3 regions of the Microbacterium sp. PF5 genome follow, and region 2 is predicted to be linked to each of the others. Evidence: predicted binding sites of a transcription regulator. Region 2 holds the regulator's gene; each other region holds the start of a gene.
What was found. Region 2 encodes LexA, which represses DNA repair genes until DNA is damaged. Its sites were predicted from a motif close to TCGAACANNTGTTCGA; they were not measured.
Positions count from the first base shown of each region.

Region 1: recA (recombinase RecA) is a predicted target of LexA. The motif match lies at 1,593-1,608, and genes of this name have one in related genera.
Region 3: DW297_RS15415 (HNH endonuclease signature motif containing protein) is a predicted target of LexA. The motif match lies at 1,936-1,951, and genes of this name have one in related genera.

Region 1 is NZ_SSDQ01000173.1:62,719-70,698, forward strand. Features, by position in the region: gene DW297_RS18030 (regulatory protein RecX) at 1-235, opposite strand, end outside; gene recA (recombinase RecA) at 349-1,395, opposite strand; gene DW297_RS18040 (DUF3046 domain-containing protein) at 1,667-1,891, opposite strand; gene DW297_RS18045 (helix-turn-helix domain-containing protein) at 1,910-2,218, opposite strand; gene DW297_RS18050 (CinA family protein) at 2,339-2,848, opposite strand; gene pgsA (CDP-diacylglycerol--glycerol-3-phosphate 3-phosphatidyltransferase) at 2,845-3,420, opposite strand; gene DW297_RS18060 (DNA translocase FtsK) at 3,420-6,128, opposite strand; gene DW297_RS18065 (ribonuclease J) at 6,196-7,872, opposite strand; gene dapA (4-hydroxy-tetrahydrodipicolinate synthase) at 7,926-7,980, opposite strand, start outside.
Region 2 is NZ_SSDQ01000164.1:31,952-39,931, reverse strand. Features, by position in the region: gene metE (5-methyltetrahydropteroyltriglutamate--homocysteine S-methyltransferase) at 1-1,082, shown strand, start outside; gene lexA (transcriptional repressor LexA) at 1,138-1,830, opposite strand; gene DW297_RS16230 (LysM peptidoglycan-binding domain-containing protein) at 2,119-2,487, shown strand; gene DW297_RS16225 (histidinol-phosphate transaminase) at 2,522-3,616, shown strand; gene hisB (imidazoleglycerol-phosphate dehydratase HisB) at 3,613-4,230, shown strand; gene hisH (imidazole glycerol phosphate synthase subunit HisH) at 4,227-4,862, shown strand; gene DW297_RS16210 (MinD/ParA family ATP-binding protein) at 4,911-6,083, opposite strand; gene priA (bifunctional 1-(5-phosphoribosyl)-5-((5-phosphoribosylamino)methylideneamino)imidazole-4-carboxamide isomerase/phosphoribosylanthranilate isomerase PriA) at 6,708-7,454, shown strand; gene DW297_RS16195 (SseB family protein) at 7,438-7,980, shown strand, end outside.
Region 3 is NZ_SSDQ01000156.1:6,589-14,568, reverse strand. Features, by position in the region: gene DW297_RS15430 (carbohydrate ABC transporter permease) at 1-229, shown strand, start outside; gene DW297_RS15425 (carbohydrate ABC transporter permease) at 231-1,166, shown strand; gene DW297_RS15420 (HIT family protein) at 1,287-1,790, opposite strand; gene DW297_RS15415 (HNH endonuclease signature motif containing protein) at 1,983-3,353, shown strand; gene DW297_RS15410 (ECF transporter S component) at 3,401-3,973, opposite strand; gene DW297_RS15405 (siderophore-interacting protein) at 4,126-5,001, opposite strand; partial or broken gene DW297_RS19500 (energy-coupling factor transporter transmembrane component T) at 5,012-5,770, opposite strand; partial or broken gene DW297_RS19495 (ABC transporter ATP-binding protein) at 5,933-7,612, opposite strand; gene DW297_RS15390 (ECF transporter S component) at 7,691-7,980, opposite strand, start outside.

The sequences.
Region 1 (7,980 bases), on a different contig from region 2:
CCGTGGTGGGACCGTCCTCGTCTCCCCGCTCGGCATCCGCCCTGCCGAGCGTCCCCTCGTCGATCGCGCGCAGCCGAGGGACCGGGGTGCCCGCTGTCGATCGCCCGCGTCGACCGCGTGCGGGATGCCGTTCGCTCGGCGTGCCCGCGTCGGGTTCTTGCGGGAAGTCGGACGGCGCCTGATGCCAGGTCGAGCGCCACGACGCGGCGCCGTCAGTCGATGCCGGCGCGTCCACCCCCGAATGATCGGGCGGGGTAGGCCGTCGTGAGGGCTGCCGAGACGGCGCCCCTCCGAAGAGCGGGATGATGGGGGCGATCCGTTCCGGATCGCCCCCACGCTGCTCGTTCATCAGGCCGGGCGACGCTCAGCGAGCTCGTCCGCAGACGCGGGCGCGGGCTGCGCACCGATGCCGAGCTTCTGCTTGATCTGCGTCTCGATGGCGAGGGCGATGTCGGGGTTGTTGAGAAGGAACGTGCGCGCGTTCTCCTTGCCCTGCCCCAGCTGGTCGCCGTCGTAGGTGTACCACGAGCCAGACTTCTTGACGATCCCGTGCTCCACGCCGAAATCGATCAGGCTGCCCTCGCGAGAGATCCCCACGCCGTAGAGGATGTCAAACTCCGCCTGCTTGAACGGCGGGGCCATCTTGTTCTTGACGATCTTGACCCGCGTACGGTTGCCGACGGCGTCGGTTCCGTCTTTGAGGGTCTCGATCCGTCGGATGTCCATGCGCACGGAGGCGTAGAACTTGAGCGCCTTTCCACCGGCGGTGGTCTCGGGCGATCCGAAGAAGACGCCGATCTTCTCGCGCAGCTGGTTGATGAAGATCATCGTGGTGTTGGTCTGGTTGAGCCCACCCGTCAGCTTGCGCAGCGCCTGCGACATGAGCCGGGCCTGCAGACCCACGTGGGAGTCGCCCATCTCACCCTCGATCTCGGCTCGCGGCACGAGGGCCGCGACCGAGTCGACGACGATGAGATCGATGGCACCGGACCGCACGAGCATGTCGGCGATCTCCAGCGCCTGCTCACCGGTGTCCGGCTGCGACACCAGCAGGGAATCGATGTCGACGCCCAGCTTCGCGGCGTAGTCGGGGTCGAGCGCGTGCTCCGCGTCGATGAACGCCGCGATACCGCCCGCGCGCTGCGCATTGGCGATGGCGTGCAGGGTGAGTGTGGTCTTACCCGAGGACTCCGGGCCGTAGATCTCCACGATGCGGCCACGCGGCAGGCCTCCGACCCCGAGGGCGACGTCGAGGGCGATGGAGCCGGTGGGGATGACTGCCACGGGGGCGCGCTCATCGCTGCCCAGCCGCATGACCGAGCCCTTTCCGAACTGACGGTCGATCTGCGCGAGGGCGGTCTCGAGGGACTTCTCGCGGTCGGCGGGTGATGGCATGGTGTGCTCCTTCTGCGCGTGTGATGCCGCCTGTAGGCTGTCGCGGCTCTTCCGGCTGGAAGGAACTCTCCGACAAGGCGTGTGGCTTCTTCAGCCTGGTCCTCACGCTAGGACGAGCCACCGACATTGCATCGGCCCACCCGAGGTCTGTGATGATCCAGGCATCGAAACCACTTGTGCAGAAGACTACGCCCGGTTCGAACAGATTTTCGACAACAGCGCAACGCGGCGTGTCGGAGTTCCGCACAGCCCGGAGAACGAGAGCAGCAACTCAGCGGCTCCGCGGCTCCAGCCGTCCGACGCCGTGCCGCCGAGACAGCGGAACATCCATCTCCTCGCACAGGGCGAGCCAGATCTCCCGGGGCGGCACGCCGTCCGCCAGCGCTTCACTCGCGGTACGGCCGTTGACCGCCGTCAGACTGAGGTCGTTCACCAGTGACGGCCCTCGCGCCTGGAACTCCGCGTCGACGGCGCGAAGGAATTCGCTACGTCGCATCGTCACCCGGCCGAGTGGTCAGTGCAGCGAGAGCTCGGGCTCGACCGAGGCGACCAGCTCGTCGGGAACGACGTCGGGGAAGACCTGGATGCCTTCGAGGACGGAGATGCGATCCCCGACCTCGCGCATGATGGTGGAGATGGGAACGTCGAGGGCCTCCGCGACCGAGGCGAGGATCTCGCTCGACGCCTCCTTCTGTCCGCGTTCGACCTCGCTGAGGTAGCCGAGCGCGACGGACGCCTTGCTTGCGACCTGCCGGAGGGTGCGCCCCTTCTGCAGGCGGAAGTCCCTCAGCACATCGCCGATTTCCTGTCGTACAAGAATCATCGGAACCTCCTCCCCATGTGTTCGATCGAGGTTCCCCTCGAAGAGACAGCCAGTCTAGCCCTCCTGGCCTGCACAGAATCTACCCTTGCACTCTGTGGTTTGAATGTGAGCACATCGGTATCAACCTTCGGCTGTCGGCTCGTATTCCCCGACCGCCTCAGCCAGCATTCGCACCAGCATCGCCACCGACTGCGCGCGCACCGCCGCTCGGTCGCCGTCGAAGACGAACGCCTCCGTGCGAGTGCCCTCCGGAGTGACGACGCCCAGATGGACGGTCCCGACCGGCTGACCGTCCGGCGACTGCGGCCCGGCGATCCCGGTGGTGGAGATACCGACGTCCGCCGACCGTCCGTCGACGGCGACGGCGTGGCGAACCCCCTCGGCCATCTGCCGCGCCACCTCGGGATGGACGGGTCCCTGTGTCGCGAGCAGCTCGGCGTCTACCCCGAGCAGCGAATGCTTGACCGGCGTCGCATACGCGACCACGCCGCCGAGGAGAACGGCGGAGGCTCCGGGAACGGCGACCAGCGCCGCGCAGACCGCGCCGCCGGTCAGCGACTCGGCGACCCCGAGCGTCCAGCCGCGCGCGCGCAGGGCGCCCACGACCATCTCAGGGGTGAACGACGTCATGACCGCTGTCGCGAACCGCGTACCTGCGCCACGATGTAGTCGATTCCGCTGACCACCGTGAGGACGAGCACGATCAGCATGAGCACGAAGGTGATGGTCGTCCACGGACCGAGACCGATCCACACGTGAAGCGGCAACAACGCCCAGCCGAGGGCCACGCCCTGGAACGCGGTCTTGATCTTGCCCATCCAGGCGGCAGCGACGACATGCTCGCTCGCGACCACCAGACGATGGATCGTGATACCCCACTCGCGGACGAGGATCACGATCACGATCCACCAGTTGACCTCGCCCAGAATGGCCAGCCCGATGAAACCGGCCCCCGTGAGGAGCTTGTCGGCGATCGGATCCCACAGCTTCCCGAAGTCGCTCACAATGTCGTAGCGACGCGCGAGATACCCGTCGACCCAGTCGGTCGAGATGGCCACGATGAAGAGGATGCCGGCGATCCAGCGCACCACCGGATCCGAGATTCCATAGGTGCCCCCGAGGAGCAGGAGAACGAAGAAGACCACCGCGAGCGGGATCCGCGTCACCGTGATCGCGTTGGGGAGCTGCCGGGGAATGGCCATCAGTCGCGTCCCGTCAGGCCCCAGGCGTCTTCATCGCCTTCCGCCTCCACGACCGGAAGCCCGTCGTACTGCCCCGCGATCGGGTCGCGCTCGGGCGACGGAGGTGCGGCGGCCGGTGCGCCGGCGCTCGGAGCGGACGCGGGCACGTCCTCGCCGCGAAGGCGAGCCATGACCTGCGGCAGCTGCTCCGGGGTGGCCAGCACGTCGCGGGCCTTCGACCCCTCCGACGGGCCGACGACCTCACGCGACTCGAGCAGATCCATGAGCCGGCCGGCCTTCGCGAACCCGACACGGAGCTTGCGCTGCAGCATCGACGTCGATCCGAACTGCGACGAGATGATGAGCTCGGCCGCGGCGAGGAGGAGCTCGAGGTCGTCGCCGATGTCCTCGTCGACCTCTTTCTTCTTGCTCGGCTCCATCGCCTCCTGCACATCGGCGCGGTACTCCGGTCGAGCCTGACGCGTGACGTGCTTGACGACGGCGTCGATCTCCTTCTCGTCCACCCACGCACCCTGCAGGCGGAAGGGCTTCGACGAGCCCATCGGCGAGAAGAGCGCGTCTCCCTGACCGATCAGCTTGTCGGCGCCGGGGCTGTCGAGGATCACGCGGCTGTCGGTGACGCTCGTGACCGCGAACGCGAGCCGGGACGGCACGTTGGCCTTGATGAGACCGGTGACGACGTCGACGCTCGGACGCTGCGTGGCGAGGACGAGGTGGATCCCGGAGGCACGGGCCAGCTGGGTGATGCGGACGATCGAATCCTCGACGTCACGCGGCGCGACCATCATGAGGTCGGCGAGCTCATCCACCACGACGAGGAGATATGGATAGGGCTTGAGCACCCGCTCGCTGCCCACCGGCACCTCGACCTCACCGGCGCGGACCGCCCGGTTGAAGTCGTCGATGTGACGGAAGCCGAACGACGCGAGGTCGTCGTAGCGCATGTCCATCTCCTTCACGACCCACTGCAGCGCCTCAGCCGCCTTCTTGGGGTTCGTGATGATGGGGGTGATGAGGTGCGGCACCCCGGCATAGCTCGTGAGCTCCACGCGCTTCGGGTCGATCAGCACCATGCGCACATCCGCCGGGCGAGCGCGCATCAGCAGACTCGTGATCATCGAGTTCACGAAGCTCGATTTACCCGAGCCGGTGGAGCCGGCGACGAGGAGGTGCGGCATCTTGGCGAGGTTCGCGACGACGAAGTTGCCACCGACGTCCTTGCCGACGCCGATCGTGAGCGGGTGAGTGCTCTTCTGCGCTGCGGCGGAACGCAGCACGTCGCCGAGGGCCACCGTCTCCCGGTCGGTGTTCGGGATCTCGATGCCGATCGCGCTCTTGCCAGGGATCGGAGAGAGGATGCGGACGTCGTTCGAGGCGACGGCGTAGGCGAAGTTGTTGCTGAGCTGCAGGATCTTCTCGACCTTGACGCCGTGACCGACCTCGACCTCGTACTGCGTGACCGTCGGGCCGCGCGAGAAGCCGGTGACCTTCGCGTCGACCTTGAACTGGTCGAGGACGCTGGTGATCTGCTCGACGATGCGGTCGTTCGCGTCGGAACGCGCGACCGAGGGCGGCCCCTCGGAGAGCACGCCGGGCGACGGAAGGATGTACGGAGCGACCGGAGCCTGTGGCCCCCGCTCCCCCGGCCCTTCGGTGCCGAAGCCGTCGAGCCCCGGGAGCTCGGGCATCTCGCCCGTGTCGGACTCGTCGTCGAGGAGGGCCGTGGTCTGCTGCTCAGCGAGGGAGTCGGCGATGGACCGCACATCGGAGAGCACCTCGGTGGCTGCCTCGGACGGATTGGCGACCGTGACCGCCTGGTCGTACGCGGGCGTCGGCTCGTTCGTGGTGAGCAGTGCCGTGATGTCGTCGGAACCGAGCGTTCCCTCGTCCGGATCCTCCTCGCGGCCCGTCTTGTTCCGGCGCCACCAGGGCAGCACGTCGGGATCGTCGACCTTGTCGGCCTCGTCGATCGCCGCCGCGTCCTTCGTCGGCTTCTCCGGGCGCTCCGCGTCGAACATCCACGCGTAGAGGTCGCCGAGACGCGAACCGATGCGGTTCGGCGGAGTCTTGGTCAGGATCAGGATGCTGAGGACGACCAGCAGCGACAGCAGCACGTAGGCGGGGATGTCGGTGAGGTAGGAGACCGGCTGTCCGAGGAGCCAGCCGAGGAGACCGCCCGATTCGCTCAGAGCCGGCATCCCCTGGTTCGGATGGGGCCGCGGTCCGGCCACATGGAAGATCGCCGACAGCGCCAGCACGAACAGGCCGAAGCCGATCCCGATGCGCCCGTTGTCGTGAACGGAGGAGGGGTGCCGGAAGAGCCAGCCGGCCAGGAGGAGCAACAGCACCGGCATGATGAACGCGACCCGGCCGACGAACAGACCGACCGAATAGGCGCTGATGTTCGCCGCGATCTCGTTGCCGATGAAGAACCACTCGTTGACGGCGCCCAGCACCGCCAGGATCACCAGGAAGAACGGGAAGCCGTCGCGACGGTCGTCCTTCTCGAGCGTCTCCGGCCCGAACGCACGGAAGAGCCCGCCGACCGCGTGCGCCAGGCCGTTCCAGGCGCGGACGGCGACCGGAGGCTTGTCCGCTTCGTCGACGTACTTCTTGGGTGCCGGCGCCGCCTTGGAAGCCGACTGCCGCTTGGGGCGCGACGACGCGGTCGTCGACGCGCGCTCGGTCTTCGTGGTGCTCCTGGCCATGCTCCCACGCTACGTCCAACAGCCGACATCTCCGCGCAATGACGCGGCTTTCCGCGGCTATCCGGGGTCAGGCCTCGATGACGAGGGGCACGATCATCGGACGGCGACGGAGCTTCTGGTTAACCCAGCGGCCGATCGTACGGCGCACGACCTGGGAGAGGGCGTGCGTGTCGCGCACGCCGTTGCCCGAAGCCTCCTTGAGCGCGGCGACGATCTTCGGCGCGACGTCGTCGAAGACCGAGTCGTCCTCCGCCACGCCGCGGGCGTGGATCTCGGGGCCGGAGATGATGCGACCGGTCGCCGCGTCCACCACGACGATGACCGAGATGAACCCCTCCTCGCCCAGGATCCGCCGGTCCTTCAGATCGGCGTCGGTGATCTCGCCCACCGTGGAGCCGTCCACATACACGAACCCGAGATCGAGCTGTCCGCTCACGCGGGCCACGCCGTCCTTGAGGTCGATCACGGTGCCGTTGGAGGCGATGATCGTGTTCTCCTCCGGGATCCCCGTGTCCTGGGCGAGCTTGGCGTTGGCGATCAGGTGGCGGTACTCCCCGTGCACCGGGAGGACGTTCTTCGGCTTGAGGATGTTGTAGCAGTAGAGCAGCTCGCCCGCCGCCGCGTGGCCGGACACGTGCACCCGCGCGTTCGCCTTGTGGACCACGTTCGCGCCGAGCTTCGTGAGGCCGTCGATCACACGGTAGACCGCGTTCTCGTTGCCGGGGATGAGGCTCGAGGCGAGGATGACCGTGTCACCCTCGCTCACCTCGATCGCGTGGTCGAGGTTCGCCATGCGGCTGAGCACCGCCATCGGCTCGCCCTGCGACCCCGTCGACATGTAGACGATCTGCTCGTCGGGCAGGTCGCGGGCCTTCTTGAAGTCGATCAGCACGCCCGCGGGCACCTTGAGGTAGCCGAGCTGCTCGGCGATGGTCATGTTGCGCACCATGCTGCGACCGAGGAAGGCGACGCGCCGTCCGTGCGCGTGCGCGGCGTCGATCACCTGCTGCACGCGGTGCACGTGGCTGGAGAAGCTGGCGACGATGACGCGGCGCGGGGCCTTGCCGATGACCTGGTCGAGGACCGGCCCGATCGAGCGCTCGGTCGGGGTGAACCCGGGGACGTCGGCGTTCGTGGAGTCGACGAGGAAGAGGTCGACGCCCTCCTCCCCCAGCCGCGAGAACGCGCGCAGGTCGGTGATCCGGCCGTCCAGCGGCAGCTGATCCATCTTGAAGTCGCCCGTCGCGAGCACCATGCCCGCCGGCGTGCGGATCGCGACGGCGAGCGCGTCGGGGATGGAGTGGTTGACGGCCACGAACTCGAGGTCGAACGGCCCGACCCTCTCCTTCTGCCCCTCCTTGACGGTGAGGGTGAACGCCTTGATGCGGTGCTCCTTGAGCTTCGCCTCGACGAGCGCGAGCGTCAGGCCGGAGCCGATCAGGGGGATGTCGCTCTTCAGGCGCAGCAGGTACGGCACGGCGCCGATGTGGTCCTCGTGCCCGTGCGTGAGCACCACGCCGACGATGTCGTCGAGACGGTCGCGGATGGGCTCGAAGTCGGGCAGGATCAGGTCGACGCCGGGCTGGTGCTCCTCGGGGAACAGCACGCCGCAATCGACGATCAGGATCTTGCCGTCGTACTCGAACACGGTCATGTTGCGGCCGACCTCGCCGAGGCCGCCGACCGGGATGACCCGCAGCGTTCCTTCGTCGAGAGCGGACGGTTCGGCCAGGGGAATGGACATGCTGTCTCCTCAGTCGGACACTTCGCGCGTCCGTTCGTTCATGGGGACGCGACTCAGCGCGTCGTGCCGTGCACCTTCGGCAGGGCGCCGCCCGCGGCCGCGTTGCGG
Region 2 (7,980 bases):
GGGCGCTCGTCGACGCCGACTTCTCGCGGGTGTCCTACGAGGAGCGGGAGAGTGCGCAGGAGGCCCTCGGCCTCCCGGTCCTGCCCCTGACGACGATCGGGTCGTTCCCGCAGACCGCCGACATCCGTCGCGCACGGGCGCGGTTCACGCGCGGTGAGATCCCCCGCGACGACTACGACGACTTCCTGCGCCGGGAGATCGCCGCGGTCGTGTCGCTGCAGGAGGATCTCGGACTCGACGTGCTGGTGCACGGGGAGCCGGAGCGCAACGACATGGTGCAGTACTTCGCCGAGAACCTCGACGGCTTCGCGGTCACGGAGCACGGGTGGGTGCAGTCGTACGGCTCCCGCGCCACACGCCCGTCGATCCTGTGGGGCGACGTCTCCCGGCCGGCACCGATCACGGTCGACTGGTCCGGATACGCGCAGTCGCTCACCGCGAAGCACCTCAAGGGCATGCTCACGGGGCCGGTGACGATCCTCGCGTGGTCGTTCGTGCGCGACGACCAGCCGCTGGGGGAGACCGCGAACCAGGTCGCGCTGGCGCTGCGCGAGGAGATCGCCGACCTCGAGGCTGCGGGCATCGCCGTGATCCAGGTCGACGAGCCGGCCCTGCGCGAGCTGCTGCCGCTGAAGAAGGCCGATCAGCCGTCCTACCTGGACTGGTCGGTGGCGTCGTTCCGTCTGGCGACCGGTGGGGCAGCACCGGGCACGCAGGTGCACACGCACCTCTGCTACTCGGAGTTCGGTGTCGTGATCGACGCGATCCGCGCGCTGGACGCCGACGTCACGTCCATCGAGGCCGCCCGCAGCCGGATGGAGGTCGTCGCGGACATCGCCGAAGCCGGGTTCGACCACGGCATCGGCCCCGGCGTCTACGACATCCACTCCCCGCGGGTTCCCGCGGTGGAGGAGGTGGAGTCCCTGCTGCGTCGCGCCGTGGAGGAGATCCCCACGCGGCAGCTCTGGGTCAACCCGGACTGCGGCCTCAAGACCCGCGGCTACGAGGAGACCACCGCGTCGCTGCGGAACATCGTCGAGGCCACGCGCCGCGTGCGCGCCGAGGTGGGCGCCTCGGTCTGATCATGTGACGAAGGCCCTCTCCGAGCGATCGGGGAGGGCCTTCGTCGTGTCCGGGTCAGACGGCTCGCAGCACCGCGACGACCTTGCCGAGCACCACGGCCTCGTCGCCGAGGATGGGCTCGAAGGCGGTGTTCCGCGGCAGCAGCCACGTGTGTCCATCGCGGCGACGGAGCACCTTGACGGTGGCCTCGCCATCGAGCATCGCCGCGACGATCTCGCCGTTCTCGGCGTCGTGCTGCGAGCGGACGACGACCCAGTCGCCGTCGCAGATGGCGGCGTCGATCATCGACTCGCCGGAGACCTTGAGCATGAACAGGTCGCCCTTGCCGACGAGCTGCCGGGGGAGCGGGAAGATCTCCTCGACCTGCTGGTCCGCGGTGATGGGCACGCCGGCGGCGATGCGGCCGACGAGGGGCACGAGCGCGGCGTCGCCGACGGGAGTCGTGACATCGGCCGGGTTCTCGGCGCCGGAGCCGGTGCCGGGCAGGTCGATCAGCACCTCCATGGCCCGCGTCTTGCCCGGGTCTCGACGCAGGTAGCCGCTCAGCTCCAGCTGGCCGAGCTGGTGCGTGACGCTGGAGAGCGACTTGAGCCCCACGGCGTCGCCGATCTCGCGCATGCTCGGCGGGTAGCCGTTCTGGGCGATGGCGGCCTGGATGACCTCCAGGATCGCCATCTGCTTGGGGCTGAGGCTCTTGCGACGGCGGGTCCGCGGCGCCTCCGACTCCGGGGCTGTGGTCTCGCTCATGATGCTCCTTCAGTGCGTGAGATCCGACGTCGCTCTTCGAATGTCGGTGGCCCGTGGTGGGGTGTCCTTGTCGAAACCGTATCCGAGAATCGCGCCGATCTGGAAGATCTGTTCGAGCGTGTCGGACGATTCGTGGACAGGGTTTCGAAGACAGCTTGACAGATGTTCGAACTCGAAGATATCTTCGGAACGTAGCTTCGCATTCACGGCTCCCGGCCGAGTCGCGGATGCGAACGCTACGCCAACCTCCCCGGGCCCTCGCGGCGCCGGGACAGTGAAGGAGCAGACATGAGCACCATCAGCCTCAGCACCGCGACCGCGATCTCCGCCACGGCCCGTCCGGCCACGCGGCTCCGGCTCACGGCTCGCGGTCGCGGTGTGCTGCTCGCGGTCGCGTCCGTCCCGCTCGCCGTCGGCATCGCCTTCGCGGCGATCAGCGGTGGCAGCGCCATCGCCTCCGGTGCCGACAAGCCCGTGGCCGCCGTCGAGACCATCACGGTCATGCCCGGTGACACCCTCTGGTCGATCGCCGGCTCGATCGCTCCCGAGGCCGACCCGCGCGACGTGATCGGCGACATCAGCCGCATGAACCTGCTCCGCGGCGGAGAGATCCAGATCGGTCAGGAGCTCGCGATCCCGGCGCAGTACGCGGAGTGACGCATGGCCGTCGGTGCCGCCTCGTCCTCTTAACATGGATAGGGTGACCCTCTCCCTCAACGATCTCCCGCTGCGCGACGATCTGCGCGGACTCACTCCGTACGGCGCACCGCAGGCACCGCTCCCGATCGCCCTCAACGTCAACGAGAACACGCATCCCGTTCCTGACGAGGTCGCCAGCGACATCCTCGACGACATCGCCGTGGCGATCCGCGACGTCAACCGCTATCCCGACCGGGAGTTCACCACGCTGCGGGAGGCGTTCGCGGGCTACCTCGGTCACGGGCTCACGGCCGAGCAGATCTGGGCGGGCAACGGCTCGAACGAGGTGCTGCAGCACATCCTGCAGGCGTTCGGCGGACCGGGGCGGACGGCGTTCGGCTTCGCTCCGACCTACTCGATGTATCCGCTGATCGCGCAGGGCACGGGTGCGTCATGGGTCGCCGGCACCCGGCACCCCGACTACTCGATCACCCCGGAGGAAGCCGCGGAACAGGTGCGCGCCGCCGACCCCGACGTGGTGATCCTGTGCTCGCCCAACAACCCCACCGGTACGCCGCTCGGGCTCGACGTCGTCGCGGCGGTCTACGAGGCCGCGCGCGGCGTGGTGATCGTCGACGAGGCGTATCAGGAGTTCGCACCGCATGACGCGCCGTCCGCGCTCACGCTCCTCGATGGCCGTCCGCGGCTCGCTGTGTCGCGCACCATGAGCAAGGCCTTCGCGTTCGCCGGAGCGCGCGTCGGCTACCTGGCCGCAGACCCCGCGTTCATCGACGCGCTCCGCCTCGTGCGGCTGCCGTATCACCTGAGCGCGCTCACGCAGGCCGCGGCGGTGGCGGCGCTGCGTAACGCCGACGTGATGCTCGGCATGGTCGAGGAGATCGTCGAGCAGCGCGACCGCATCACAGCGACGCTGGAGGCACTGGGGTACACGCCCCACGAGACCTGGTCGAACTTCGTGCTGTTCGGTGGCGTGGCCGACCCGCAGGCCACGTGGCGGCAGTTGTACGACCGCGGTGTGCTCGTGCGCGACGTCGGCATCCCCGGCCACCTCCGCGTCAGCGCGGGCACCGAGGCCGAGACGACCGCGTTCCTGGACGCCCTGGCCTCGATAGGATCGGCATCATGACCACCCCCGCGAACCCCGCCCGCACCGCGCGTCGCGTGCGCAGCACGTCGGAGTCGACCGTCGAGCTGGAGCTGAACCTCGACGGCACCGGGGTGAGCCGCATCGACACCTCCGTGCCGTTCTTCGACCACATGCTGACGGCGTTCGCGAAGCACTCGCTGACCGATCTCACCGTCCGCGCCTCCGGTGACACGCACATCGACGCGCACCACACGGTGGAAGACGTCTCGATCGTGCTGGGTCAGGCCATCCTGGAGGCGCTGGGTGACAAGGCGGGCATCTCCCGCTACGGCGATGCGCTCGTGCCGCTCGACGAGGCGCTGGCGCAGGCCGTCGTCGACATCTCCGGTCGTCCGTACCTCGTGCACGAGGGCGAGCCCGTCGGTTTCGAGCAGCACCTCATCGGCGGGCACTTCACGGGCTCGCTCGTGCGCCACTCCTTCGAGGCCATCGCGTTCAACGCGGCGCTGACGGTGCACGTGCGCGTGCTCGGCGGCCGTGACCCGCACCACATCGCCGAGGCGGAGTACAAGGCCTTCGCGCGCGCGTTCCGTCAGGCGAAGGCGCTCGACCCGCTCGTCGACGGCATCCCGTCCACCAAGGGGGCCCTGTGAGCGCGGCACCCCGCGTCGCGGTCTTCGACTACGAGTCCGGCAACGTGCACTCCGCGGTCAAGGCGCTCGTGGCCGCGGGTGCCGACGCGGTGCTCACGCGCGACCGCAGTGAGGCGCTCGAGGCCGACGGCTTCGTCGTGCCGGGGGTCGGGGCGTTCCAGGCCGTGCGTGATGCGCTGCACGCGCACGGGGGCGACGAGATCATCGGGCGGCGTCTCGCGGGCGGTCGCCCCGTGCTGGGCATCTGCGTCGGCATGCAGGTGCTGTTCGAGCACGGGGTCGAGCGCGGCCACGACACCGCGGGCCTGGGGGAGTGGCCGGGCGCGGTCACCGAGCTCAACGCTCCCGTGCTGCCGCACATGGGCTGGAACACGGTCGACCCCGGCGAGGACACGGTGCTGTTCCGCGGCATCGAGGAGGAGCGGTTCTACTTCGTGCACTCCTACGCGGCGCAGTCGTGGGAGCTCGACGTGATCCCGCCGTTCCCCCAGCCGGTGCTGACCTGGGCCACCTACGGCGATCCCTTCCTGGCGGCCGTGGAGAACGGACCGCTGTCGGCGACGCAGTTCCACCCGGAGAAGTCGGGCGAGGCGGGCATCCAGCTGCTGCGCAACTGGGTCACCAGCCTCTGAGCCCGTGAGCCGGGGGCTGTCGCACGCGGCCGGTCCGGCCGCTCGGCGTCAGAGCCCTCTGGCGACGGCGGCCGCCGCCGACAGCCACGCTCGCTGCGTCCGTCCGGCGAGGGCGGTGTAGCGCAGCGGTCCGTCGACCATCTCCCGGTCGAACGGGATCGCATGCACCTCTCGGCAGAGCGAGCGATACCCGTCGGACACCGCGCCGATCTCGGTCGGTGTCGCGTGGGGATCGGCCTGCGAGACGATCACGACCGCCTGCTCGACGAGGTGAGCCGAGCGCTCGTCGCGGTCGGCGAGGGCTTCGAGCAGGAGGGCCCCGGCCTCGGCGTGGTCTCCGCGGGAGGTGGTCGCGACCACGAGCTGATCCGTGTGGTCGATCATCCGGCGCCACAGCGGGTCGGTCTCATCGTTGCCCGAGTCGACGAAGATGAGTCGGTAGAACCGGGAGGCCACCGTGTGCAGCACGTCGACCTCGGCCGGGCCCAGGCGATCGTCGTGTGCCAGGCGTGGCGGCTGCGAGCGGAGGACGTCGAAACGGTCGCGCGGCTGGTGATGAACGTAGTCCGCCAGGTCAGCGGCTTGGGCGCCCGGGCTGATCAGGCGGCTGCTGTCGGAGAGCATCTCCCGCAGGGTGTTGCGGTGTGATGCCGATTCCGTGCGCCAGCCGAGGGTCCCGCGCGTCTGGTGGTTGTCCCAGGCGAGCACGCCCGCACCCCCGAACCGGGCGAACACCGCGGCGAGAAGCGCTGTGGTGGGTGTCTTCCCCGCGCCGCCCTTGCTGTTCACGATCGCGATCGTGCGCGGCCCGGACCACTGGCGACTCACAGCGGCCTCGTCGCGGCGGAACGCCTCCTCGACGGAGCCGGGACCGAAGTCCATGCCGATGCGGTTGAGGGCGCCGCGGAACCCCATCCGGGCGGGCTCGGCCGGAAGCTCCTCGGTGAGGAAGGACGGGCGGGTCGTGGTCTCGCGCTGCGGCGAGCGACGGCGGCTTCGCCCGGACGATGCGGTGTGCGCAGATGCGTTCTGCGCGGACGCGTCGGCGGATCCGGCGGCGCGGGACTCGGCGGGTTCGGGGGACCGGGCGGATGCGGATGCGGATGCGAGGGCAGGGGACGCGACGGGTTCGGGGGACTCGGCGGATGCGGATGCGGATGCGGGGGCAGGGGTGATGATCTCTGCCGGAGTGCTGGTGGGGGTGGGCGCCACAGGCGGCATCTGTGCCTGTGTCGGTGTCGGTGTCGGTGCCGGTGTCGCGGTCGGTGTCGGTGTCGCGGTCGCGGTCGGTGTCGGTGTCGGTGTCACCGTCGGTGTCGGTGTCGGTGTCGGTGTCGGTGTCTGTGTCGGTGTCGGTGTCGGTGTCGGTGTCGGTATCGCGTTCGGTGCCGAGGTCGAGGCCGGTGTCGAGGCCGAGGCCGGTACCGGTGCCGAGGTCGGTGTCGGCGTCGCGGCGCGCGTGGGTGCCGCGATCTGTGCGGGTGCGCGGGTGGGGGTGACCGCGGGGGTCGCGGACTGGGACGCGCGCCCCGAAGTGCGTGCGGGCCACGGCGCCGGGGAGGCGGACGACTCGGCGGCCGGGCGGGGAGCGGCAGAGCCGCGGATGGCGGACCGGGGGCGGGGGACGGCGATCTCCTGGTCGGCTCGGACGCGTCGGTACTCGGACGGGGGCCCTGGTTCTCGCGCTGACATCTGTAGCATGTTACCCGACGAAATGTCAGGGATGGACGGTGGCGCCGCTGCGACCGACGGTCGGCGTCATGCATTTGAGTGGGTGCCGACCGCCGCGGTAGCCTCGTGTGTCGCGCCCGCTCGGGCCGCAGAGACACCCGAACCAAGGACCCCATGAACGACTTCGCGCAGTCACCTTCGCTCACGCTCCTCCCCGCGGTGGACGTCGCCGGCGGCAAGGCCGTCCGACTCACCCAGGGCGAGGCCGGCACCGAGACGAGCTACGGCGACCCGCTCGACGCCGCAGGGGAGTGGGTCGCGCAGGGCGCCTCCTGGATCCACCTGGTCGACCTCGACGCGGCGTTCGGCCGCGGCAGCAACGCACCGATCCTGCGCAAGGTCATCAAGCAGTTCCGCGGCGTGAACGTGGAGCTCTCCGGAGGCATCCGCGACGATGCGAGCCTGGAGGCGGCGCTCGAGAGCGGCGCGGCGCGCATCAATCTCGGTACCGCCGCGTTGGAGAACCCGGAGTGGGCGGCCGACGTCATCAGCCGCTTCGGCGAGGCGATCGCGGTCGGCCTCGACGTGCGCGGCACCACTCTCGCCGCCCGCGGCTGGACCAAGGAGGGCGGCGACCTCTGGGAGGTGCTGGAGCGCCTGGAGGATGCCGGCTGCAGCCGCTACGTGGTCACCGACGTCACGAAGGACGGCACGCTCCGCGGCCCGAACCTGGAGCTGCTGCGCGAGGTGACCTCGCGGACGCCGAAGCCGGTCGTGGCCTCCGGCGGGGTCTCCAACCTCGACGACATCGCGGCGCTGCGCGAGCTGGTGCCGCTGGGCGTCGAGGGTGCCATCGTCGGCAAGGCGCTCTACGCCGGAGCCTTCACCCTGGCCGAGGCGCTGGATGTCGCCGGAGACTGACCCCCACGGCCACGGCCCGGAGGCGCACAACCACGCCGATTCCGCGGGTGTTCCGTGGGAGGGCCGCAGCTTCGAGTCGAACCCGCACGCGGCCGACGACGGCTCCGCCGATCCCGCCCTGCTCGACGCCCTTCAGCGCTTCCGGGCGGGCGAGGGATCGCAGGCGGAGGTCGTCGACGCCTTCCGCGCCGCGCGCGTGCTGATCCCGCTGATCGCGGAGAAGGGCGAAGAGGGGGTCGCGCCGAGCGGGCTCGCGGTCGACAAGACCCAGGAGCTGTCGATCGTCACGGTCGCAGCGCCCGATGGCCGGCGCGTCCAGCCCGTGTTCTCCTCGGTCGAGGCGATGCAGCGGTGGGACGCGACGGCGCGACCGATCCCGGTGGAGGCGGTGCGTGCGGCTCTGGCCGCATCCGCGGAGGACACCGACCTGATCGTGCTCGACCCCACGTCCGACACGGAGTTCGTGATCCGGCGCCCGGCGGTCTGGGCGGTCGCGCAGGGGCACGGGTGGGAGCCGAGCTTCCTG
Region 3 (7,980 bases), on a different contig from region 2:
GCTGCTCAAGCTCGTGGTGTCGTTCAAGGTGTTCGACCTGGTGTTCATCATGACCGGCGGCGGACCCGGCTTCGACACCACCGTCAGCAGCTTCGAGATCTACCGCACCGGGTTGCAGACCTTCGACGTGGGGGCTGCCGCCGCGCAGACCATCGCGTTCCTGGTGCTGGTCACCATCGTCATCCTGCCGCTCAACGCCGTCCGGCAGCGCCTGCACAGGGAGAGCTGACATGTCGCTCACACTCCGCACCTCCGACCACGCCTCCGACAGCGCGACCGTCACGCTGGTCGTGCCGGACGCGCGCCGCCGTCGTCGCCGCAGCCGCACCTCGAGCATCTCGCGCCCCGGTCGCCCGTCCGTGCTCGTCACCGTCGTGAAGTGGGTCGTGATCCTCGTCGCGATCGTGCTCGCCCTCCTGCCCGTGCTGTACATGGTGGGCATGTCGTTCAAGAGCCCGGACGACATCCTGTCCACCCGCATCCTGCCCTCGCGGCTCGCGTTCGAGAACTGGGTGGGCGCGTTCGAGAACTGGCCCATCCTCACCTACCTGCGCAACTCCCTCGGTGCCGCGCTCGTGGCGGTGCTGGTGTCGCTCGTCGTCTCGATCCCCGCCAACTACGCCATGGCGCGGCTCCGCGCGGGCGGGAAGCAGACCCTCGGGCTGATCGTCTCCGCCTACGTCGCCCCGCCGATCGTCGCGATCATCCCGCTGTTCGTGCTGGTGCGCACTGCCGGGCTGATGGACTCCGTGATCGGGCTCGCCATCGTGGAGGGCCTGCTGCTCACCCCGGTCGCCGTGTGGCTGCTCGACGGGTTCTTCCGCGCGATCCCGTTCGAGGTCGACGAGGCCGCGCAGATCGACGGCTGCGGACCGCTGCGCACCCTGTGGGCGGTCATCCTCCCGCTCACCGCGCCCGGCATCGTGGCCGTGTCGATCATCGTGTTCATCCTCGCGTACAACGACTTCCTCATCCCGCTGCTGCTCACGCAGAGCATCGACTCGCAGACCCTCCCGGTCGGCATCGCGCTCATGCAGGGCGGCCGCGAGGTGATGTTCGGGCAGATGGCCGCCGCCAGCCTCGCCGGCCTCATCCCGATCTACCTGCTCGCGCTGTTCCTGCAGAAGTGGCTCGTCGGCGGGCTGACGCAGGGGAGTGTGAAGTAGCCCGAGTGGTTCGCTGCGGCCCGTGTGCGGGTCGAGTGCGGGGTCGGAGACGTGCCGGGCGGGGTGGTCCGGGGTGCGTCTGTGAGGCCGCGACAGGGGCGGAGCGGGGGATGGATCGCGTCAGGGGGCGGGGCGGCGCGCGATCGAGATCGAGTCGGCGGCGGCGAGGCGTCGGAGGTGGGCCGTGATGCGGGCCCGGAGATCGTCGTGCTGCGGGCCGAGGCGGGTGGCGGCGTCGTGCCAGTTCGAGGGGTCGTAGCGCCAGACGGGCCAGGACCTCAGGTCGGGCGCTTCCCACTCGTAGCGGGGCCAGACGTGGGCATGGACGAAGGCGTCGGTGTTGCCGAGGATGTCGATGTTGATGCGACGGAACGCCGGATCGACCTCTCTGCAGGCGTGCTCCACGGCCGTGGCGAGGAGGTCGACGGCGGCGAGGAACCGTACCCGTTCCTCCCGCGGCAGGTCCGCCAGCGCGGTGGCCTCCGGATCCGTGCCGAGCAGCACGCAGTAGCCGGGGAGGAACTGCACATCGCCGATCACCGCGTAGCCGCCGGGCAGTTCGGCGAGCAGCGTCGGGTTCTCTCCCCGCGCGGCGGAGCGGATGCGGTCGTCACGCCAGTCCATGCCGCCGATGCTATCGATGGGTGCTCCGGCGGGGACGATCGGGTCGCGAGGGCGTGGTCTGCGAGCCCGTTCCGTCGGGCGCCACCGTGCGGTTCGTGGAGGGCGTCGGTGGCCCTCTCGACAGCCCGAAATCCCGGTTCTCGATTCGAACAAAGATACGAAACTCGCACCCGTCGACGGTAGAATCGGGGCATGTCCACACTCTCCGGTTTGCACGAGGCGATGTCCCGCCTCGACGCCGCGTGGGGTGGCGCGGGCGATCCGACGGACTTGAGCCGCGAGCAGCTGATCGCGGTGAACGACGCGATCGGCGTGCTGCGGAGACGCCTCGACGCGGTGCACGTGTCGGTGGGAGCGGGCATCGCGCGGGAGTCGCGGCCTGAGCTCGGTGCCGGCAGCCTGGCGAAGCAGCAGGGCTATCGGAACCCGGCGAGGCTGATCGCCGCGACGACCGGAGTCTCGACGGGAGAGGCGGCGCGACTGGTGGCGGTGGGCGAGGCCACGGCCCCGCGCGCCGACCTCCTGGGGCAGCGACTGCCGGCGAAGTACCCGTCCGTGCGGGAGGCGTTGGCTGCGGGTGCGCTCGGTGCGCCGGCGGCCGCGCTGATCGTCGCGATGCTCGACCGGTGCCGCGTGGCCGTGGGTGCTGCTCGGGTGGCGGAGGCCGAGCGGGTGCTGGTGGAGCAGGCGGCGGGGTTGTCGGTGGATGAGGTGCGGCGGTTGGTGGTGCGGGCGGAGGCGTGGGTCGATCCGGATGGGGTGGAGCCGCGGGCGGAGGAGCAGCGGTCGCGTCGGTCGTTGACGCTGTTCGAGCGTGACGGGATGGTGCATCTGAACGCGGTGCTGGATGCGGAGACGGCGGCGCCGGTGGTGGCGGCGATCCGGGGGTTCGTGTCGGCAGCGTTCGCGGCGCGTCAGGAGGCGCCGGACGCGGGTGCGCCGGATGCGGACCGTCGTACGGTGCCGATGATCCAGGCGGATGCGTTGGCGGCGTTCGCGGGGCACGTGCTCGGGTGTGCGGCGCGGTTGCCGCTGGCCGGGGCGACGGTGGTGGTGCGGGTGGGCCTGGGGGATCTGGAGGCCGGGTCGGGGTCGGCGCAGGTGGACGGGATCGATCAGCCGGTGAGCGTCGGGGCGGTGCGGCGGATGGCGGCGGGCGGCGGGGTGATCCCGTGTGTGCTCGGCGGGGGCAGTGAGGTGTTGGACTGGGGGCGGGAGAAGCGGTTGTTCACCCGGGCGCAGCGGCTGGCGTTGGTGGAGCGGGACGGGGGGTGTGCGATGTGCGGGTTGCCGCCGGAGATGACGAAGGCGCATCACATCCGGTGGTGGTCGCGCGACCGCGGGCCGACGGATCTGTCCAACGGGGTGCTGCTGTGCGAGACGTGTCACCATCGCATCCACGACAACGGGTGGGACATCCACATCGACAGCGGAGAACGCGGCAGTGATGGCGGTGGTAGCGGCGGCGGGATGGCGAGGGTGTGGTTCGTGCCTCCGCGGTACATCGACCCCGCACGCGCACCTCGGCTCGGTGGGCGGGCCCGCTTCGACATCGCCGCCTGACGGGTGGACGGGTGGTGGGGGTGGGCTCGAGTCGCGTCGAGCCGGGGTCAGCGGCTGCGGCCGACTCCGGCGGCGCGCAGGCGATCAGCGATCAGGATGCCGAGGGCGGTGGCGGCGACACAGCTCGCGAGTGTGATCGCGAAGAAGAGCAGCTGCACCGGAAGGGTGAAACCGCCCAGGTCGAACGACGCCCACGCGAGCAGGGGATACACGACCCCCACCACCACGGCCCCGACGTAGTGCAGCCACGTGCCCCAGTAGCGCCACATCACGAACAGGAACGGCAGCTCGGTGAAGGCCGCCCACCACAGGTTCGTCGCCACGCTGCCGAAGCCGTACCCGGAGAACGGCACGATCACGAGCCCGGCCAGCAACCCGACCAGCAGACCCACGAGCGGCGCGCGCAGCAGGCGCAGGGCGATCACCGACGGCAGCAGCCACAGGCCGGCGAGAGCGACGCTCACGAACGGCAGCCCCGGGAACAGGATCGTCGACACCCAGTTCGCGGGAGCGAGCAGCAGCCCGCCGGCCACGCCCAGCGCGGCGCACGTCAGCAGCAGCGCCGTCGGGAACCGGAAGCGCCGTCGTCTGCCGGAGACCCCGCCGTGCGGCGCGCTCATGCGAGGGGTACCGAGGTCCGCGGGTTCCGGCGCGTTCGTGTGATCGGGTCCGCCATCCGTAGCTTCCGGCGCGCTCGTGTGATCGGGTGCGCCGTCCGTAGTTTCCGGCGCTTTCGCGTGATCGGGTGCGCCGTCGGCCGTATCCTGAGCGCTCATGCGAGGGGTTCCGACGCGGCCTCGCGGGCGGCCTTCGACGCGGGCGACGCCGCGCCGACCTTCCAATACCCGCAGAAGCTCACGGCGTTCTTGTCCACGCCGCGCTCGCCGACGAGGAGCCTGCGGGCACCGGAAGCCAGCGACTGCTCCCCGGCCGCATAGGCGTGGAAGGGCGCGCCCGGAAGCTCGCTCCGGCCCAGCGCCTCCAGGGCGAGAGCACCGGGCGCCGCGTCGTGGGGGCGCACGATCCAGACCACGTCGAGCCCCGGAGGGTGCGGGAAGTCCAGGGCGTCGTCCTCGGCCGGCACCTCGACGATCGCGGTGCCGGTGGCGTGCGCCGGGAGCGAGGCGGCGATCCCGGCGATTGCGGGCAGCGCGGTCTCATCGCCGACGAGCACCACGCGATCGGTCCCCCGCTGCGGGTTGAACGTGAGGCCCTCGTCGATGATGAGCACGTGCTCGCCGGGCTCGCAGGTCTCCGCCCACCGCGACGCCGGGCCCGCCGTGCCGTCGGCCGCAGAACCGTGCAACACGAAGTCCACGTCGATCTCCGCCCCCGCCTCGGAGGTCGCCGTCCGGAAGGCGCGCACCGTGTAGTTGCGCATCACGGGCCGCTCGCCGTCGGGGATGCGCAGGAACTTGAGATAGCCGAACATCTTATTCGCCTTCGCCGGCACCCGGTCGAGACCGGCCTCGCCGCCGATGGGCAGGAACAGCCGGAACCACTGGTCGTACCCCATCGGGCGGAACCGGTCGATCTCACCGCCGCCGAGCGTCACGCGGATCCAGTGCGACGAGAGCCGTTCAGAGCGCAGCACGGTGAGGTGCAGGAGTTCAGTCGTCTCGGGCTTGACCATCTTGCTGAATGCCATGGAGTGCCTTTCAGGAGAGGGGGAGCTGCCAGGGGAAGAAGACGAGGAAGATCGCCGCCGAGGTGAGGAGCATCGCCACGGTGAACACGGTGTCGCGCACGCGGAACGGCACCAGGTGCCGCTCGGTCCGCGTCGGATGCGCGCCGAACGCCCGGGAATCCATGGCCAGGGCCACGCGCTCGGCATGCCGGATGGCCCCGGCGAGCAGCGGCACGATGTACCCCCAGCCTCGGGCGATGCGGGAGAGGGGACCGCGCCCGCCGTGATAGCCGCGCACCCGGTGCGCCGCGCGGATCACCGCCAGCTCGTGCCCGAACCGCGGCACGAAGCGGAACGCCGCCAGAGCCGTGTACCCGATGCGGTACGGCACCCGCAGCTGCTGCACGCTCGCCCGCACCAGGTCGGAGCCGCTGGTGGTGAGGCCGCCCACCAGCGCCAGCGCGACGATCGCCCCCAACCGCAGGGCCGTGGCCGCACCGATCGTGAGCGCGCCGCTGTACAGCGTCCAGTCGCCCACCGAGAGCAGCGCCGGGGTGCCGTCGACCCGTGCGGCATCGACCCACAGCGAGAACCCGACGGTGACCGCGAGCATCCCCAACGGCAGGCCGAGCAGCAGCAGCGCGAGCAGCCGCCCGGTGACCCTGGCTCCGGACAGGATCAGCACGTACGCGAGCGCGAGGAACGCGGCGGGCGTCGCGAGATCGCGCACGAACACGAGCAGCACCATCGCGGGAGCGAACCCCGCGACCTTCGCGAGCGGGTTGAGCGCATACAGGAACTGGTGCGGCGCCGTCGCGGTGAGACGCGCGTACGGGTCGAATACGGTGCCGGTGCTGCCGCTCACGACGCCGCCTCCGGGTCCGGAGCGGGAGCGGGGTGCGGGGGCGGATGCGGGGATGAGTCCGGACGCGGCGGTGCGTGCGGGGGACTCCGCGGTGAGACCCGCGGCGGCGAGCACGCGCTGCACGTCGGGGAGGCGCAGGCTCGCGTCGGTGAACACCGCGGGGTCGGCGAACAGCTCCGCGGTCGGCCCGGCGGCGTGCACCCGGCCGTCCGCGAGCACGACCGTGTGCGTGGTGTGCTCGGCGACCAGCGAGAGGTCGTGCGTGACCAGCACGATCGTGGTGCCCTCCGCGCGCAGGGTCCGCAGCAGCGCGAGCAGTTCGGTGGCGCGCGCGCGATCCTGGCCGAACGTGGGCTCGTCGAGGGCGAGCACCCGGGGCCGTGTGATCAGGGCGGTGCCGACCGACAGCCGCCGCTTCTCGCCGCCCGACAGCAGGAACGGGTGCACGTCGGCCTTGTGCGTCAGCCCGAATCGGTCGAGCATCTCGGCGACGCGCGCCGCGATCTCGTCGTCCGTCACGTGCCGCAGCCGCAGGCCGTGGGCGAGCTCGTCGAACACGGTCGCCGCGATGAACTGGTGCTCCGGGTTCTGGAACACGAAGCCGATGCGGGCGGCGAGATCCCGCGGGGAGGCGGTGCCCGGATCGATGCCGTCGACCGACACCTGCCCCTTCGGCGGCGGCACCACACCGGCGAGCGCCTGGATGAGCGTGGTCTTGCCCGCCCCGTTCGCCCCGACGATCGCGGTGAGGCTGCCCGCGGGCAGATCGAGGTCCACCCCGTGCAGGATCTCGGTGCGCCGTCGCTTCACCGTGAGCCCTCGCGTGCGGATGATCGACTCGCCGGGCCGGTTCGCGGCGGCGCCGGATTCGCGGGATTCGCGGGATGCACCGGATGCACCGGGCACGGCGTCGCGCACGGCGAGAGCCGTCGCGAGCTCGTCCGGGGTCAGCGGCAGCGGATCGAACCGGTGCCCCCGCTCCCGCAGGCGCAGCGCCGCGAGGGTGGCCCCCGGCAGCCACACGCCCATCGCGAGCAGCTCGTCCGCGTGCGCCCTGATCGTCTCCGCGGCCGGTCCGTCGAACGCGACCCGCCCCTCCCGCTCGAGCACGATCGTGCGGGTCACGAAGGCCATCGCGGCGTCGAGGTTGTGCTCCACGAGCAGGATCGCGCGATCCCCAGCGGCCACCACCTCCGCGAGCGCGGCGTACACGTCGTCGATGCCCTGCGGATCGAGGTTCGCGGTGGGCTCGTCCAGCACGATCAGCGGCGACCCCATCGCGAGGGCGCAGGCGATCGCGAGCCGCTGCCGCCCGCCGCCTGACAGGTGGTCGGGGTTGTCGTCGCGGCGGTCCCACAGGCCCACGCGCCGCAGCGACTCCGCGACGCGCTCCCGCACCACCTCGACGGGGAGCAGCAGGTTCTCGGGACCGAACGCCACCTCGTCGTACACGGTGCCCGTGACGATCTGCGCGTCCGGGTCCTGGAACACCATGGCCACGTGCGTGCTGAGCGTCGCGGTCGCGGTGTCCGCGGTGTCGAGCCCGCCCGCCTCGACCGTGCCGGTCATGGTCGCCGGGAGGGCGTGCGGGATGAGGCCGTTGAGCGCCAGGGTGAGCGTGGACTTTCCGGAGCCGGACGGACCGAGCAGCAGCACGACCTCGCCGGGCCGGATGTCGAACGACACATCGCGCGGGGAGGGGTGCGCGGCACCGGCGTGGGTGAGCGAGAGCTCGCGCACGCGGAGGAGGGGCGCGGATGGGCGCACGGCAGGTCCCGGGCTCGACGGAGGGTGTGCCTCTAACTTAGCTGAGCCTTACCTGTGTTATCCAGCGAGGCTCCGGGGCTAGCGGCGGGCGACCCCGGCCCGGCGCAGCGACGTGCCGACCGCGAGGCCGATCGCGGTCCAGGCGATCGGGCCGAGCACCGAGATCGCGAGGTAGAGGATCTGCGCCCACACCGGCATCACCGACAGGTGGGCGGCGAAGAACACCACGACCGCGACGATCACGCCGATGATCGCGGCCGAGACGAAGAAGCGCCAGGCGCCCCAGGAGCGGTACCGCGTGAGCGCGGCGACCCCCTCCTGGATGAGCCCGAACAGCAGCGCGGTGCCGATGAAACGCAGCGCCCACG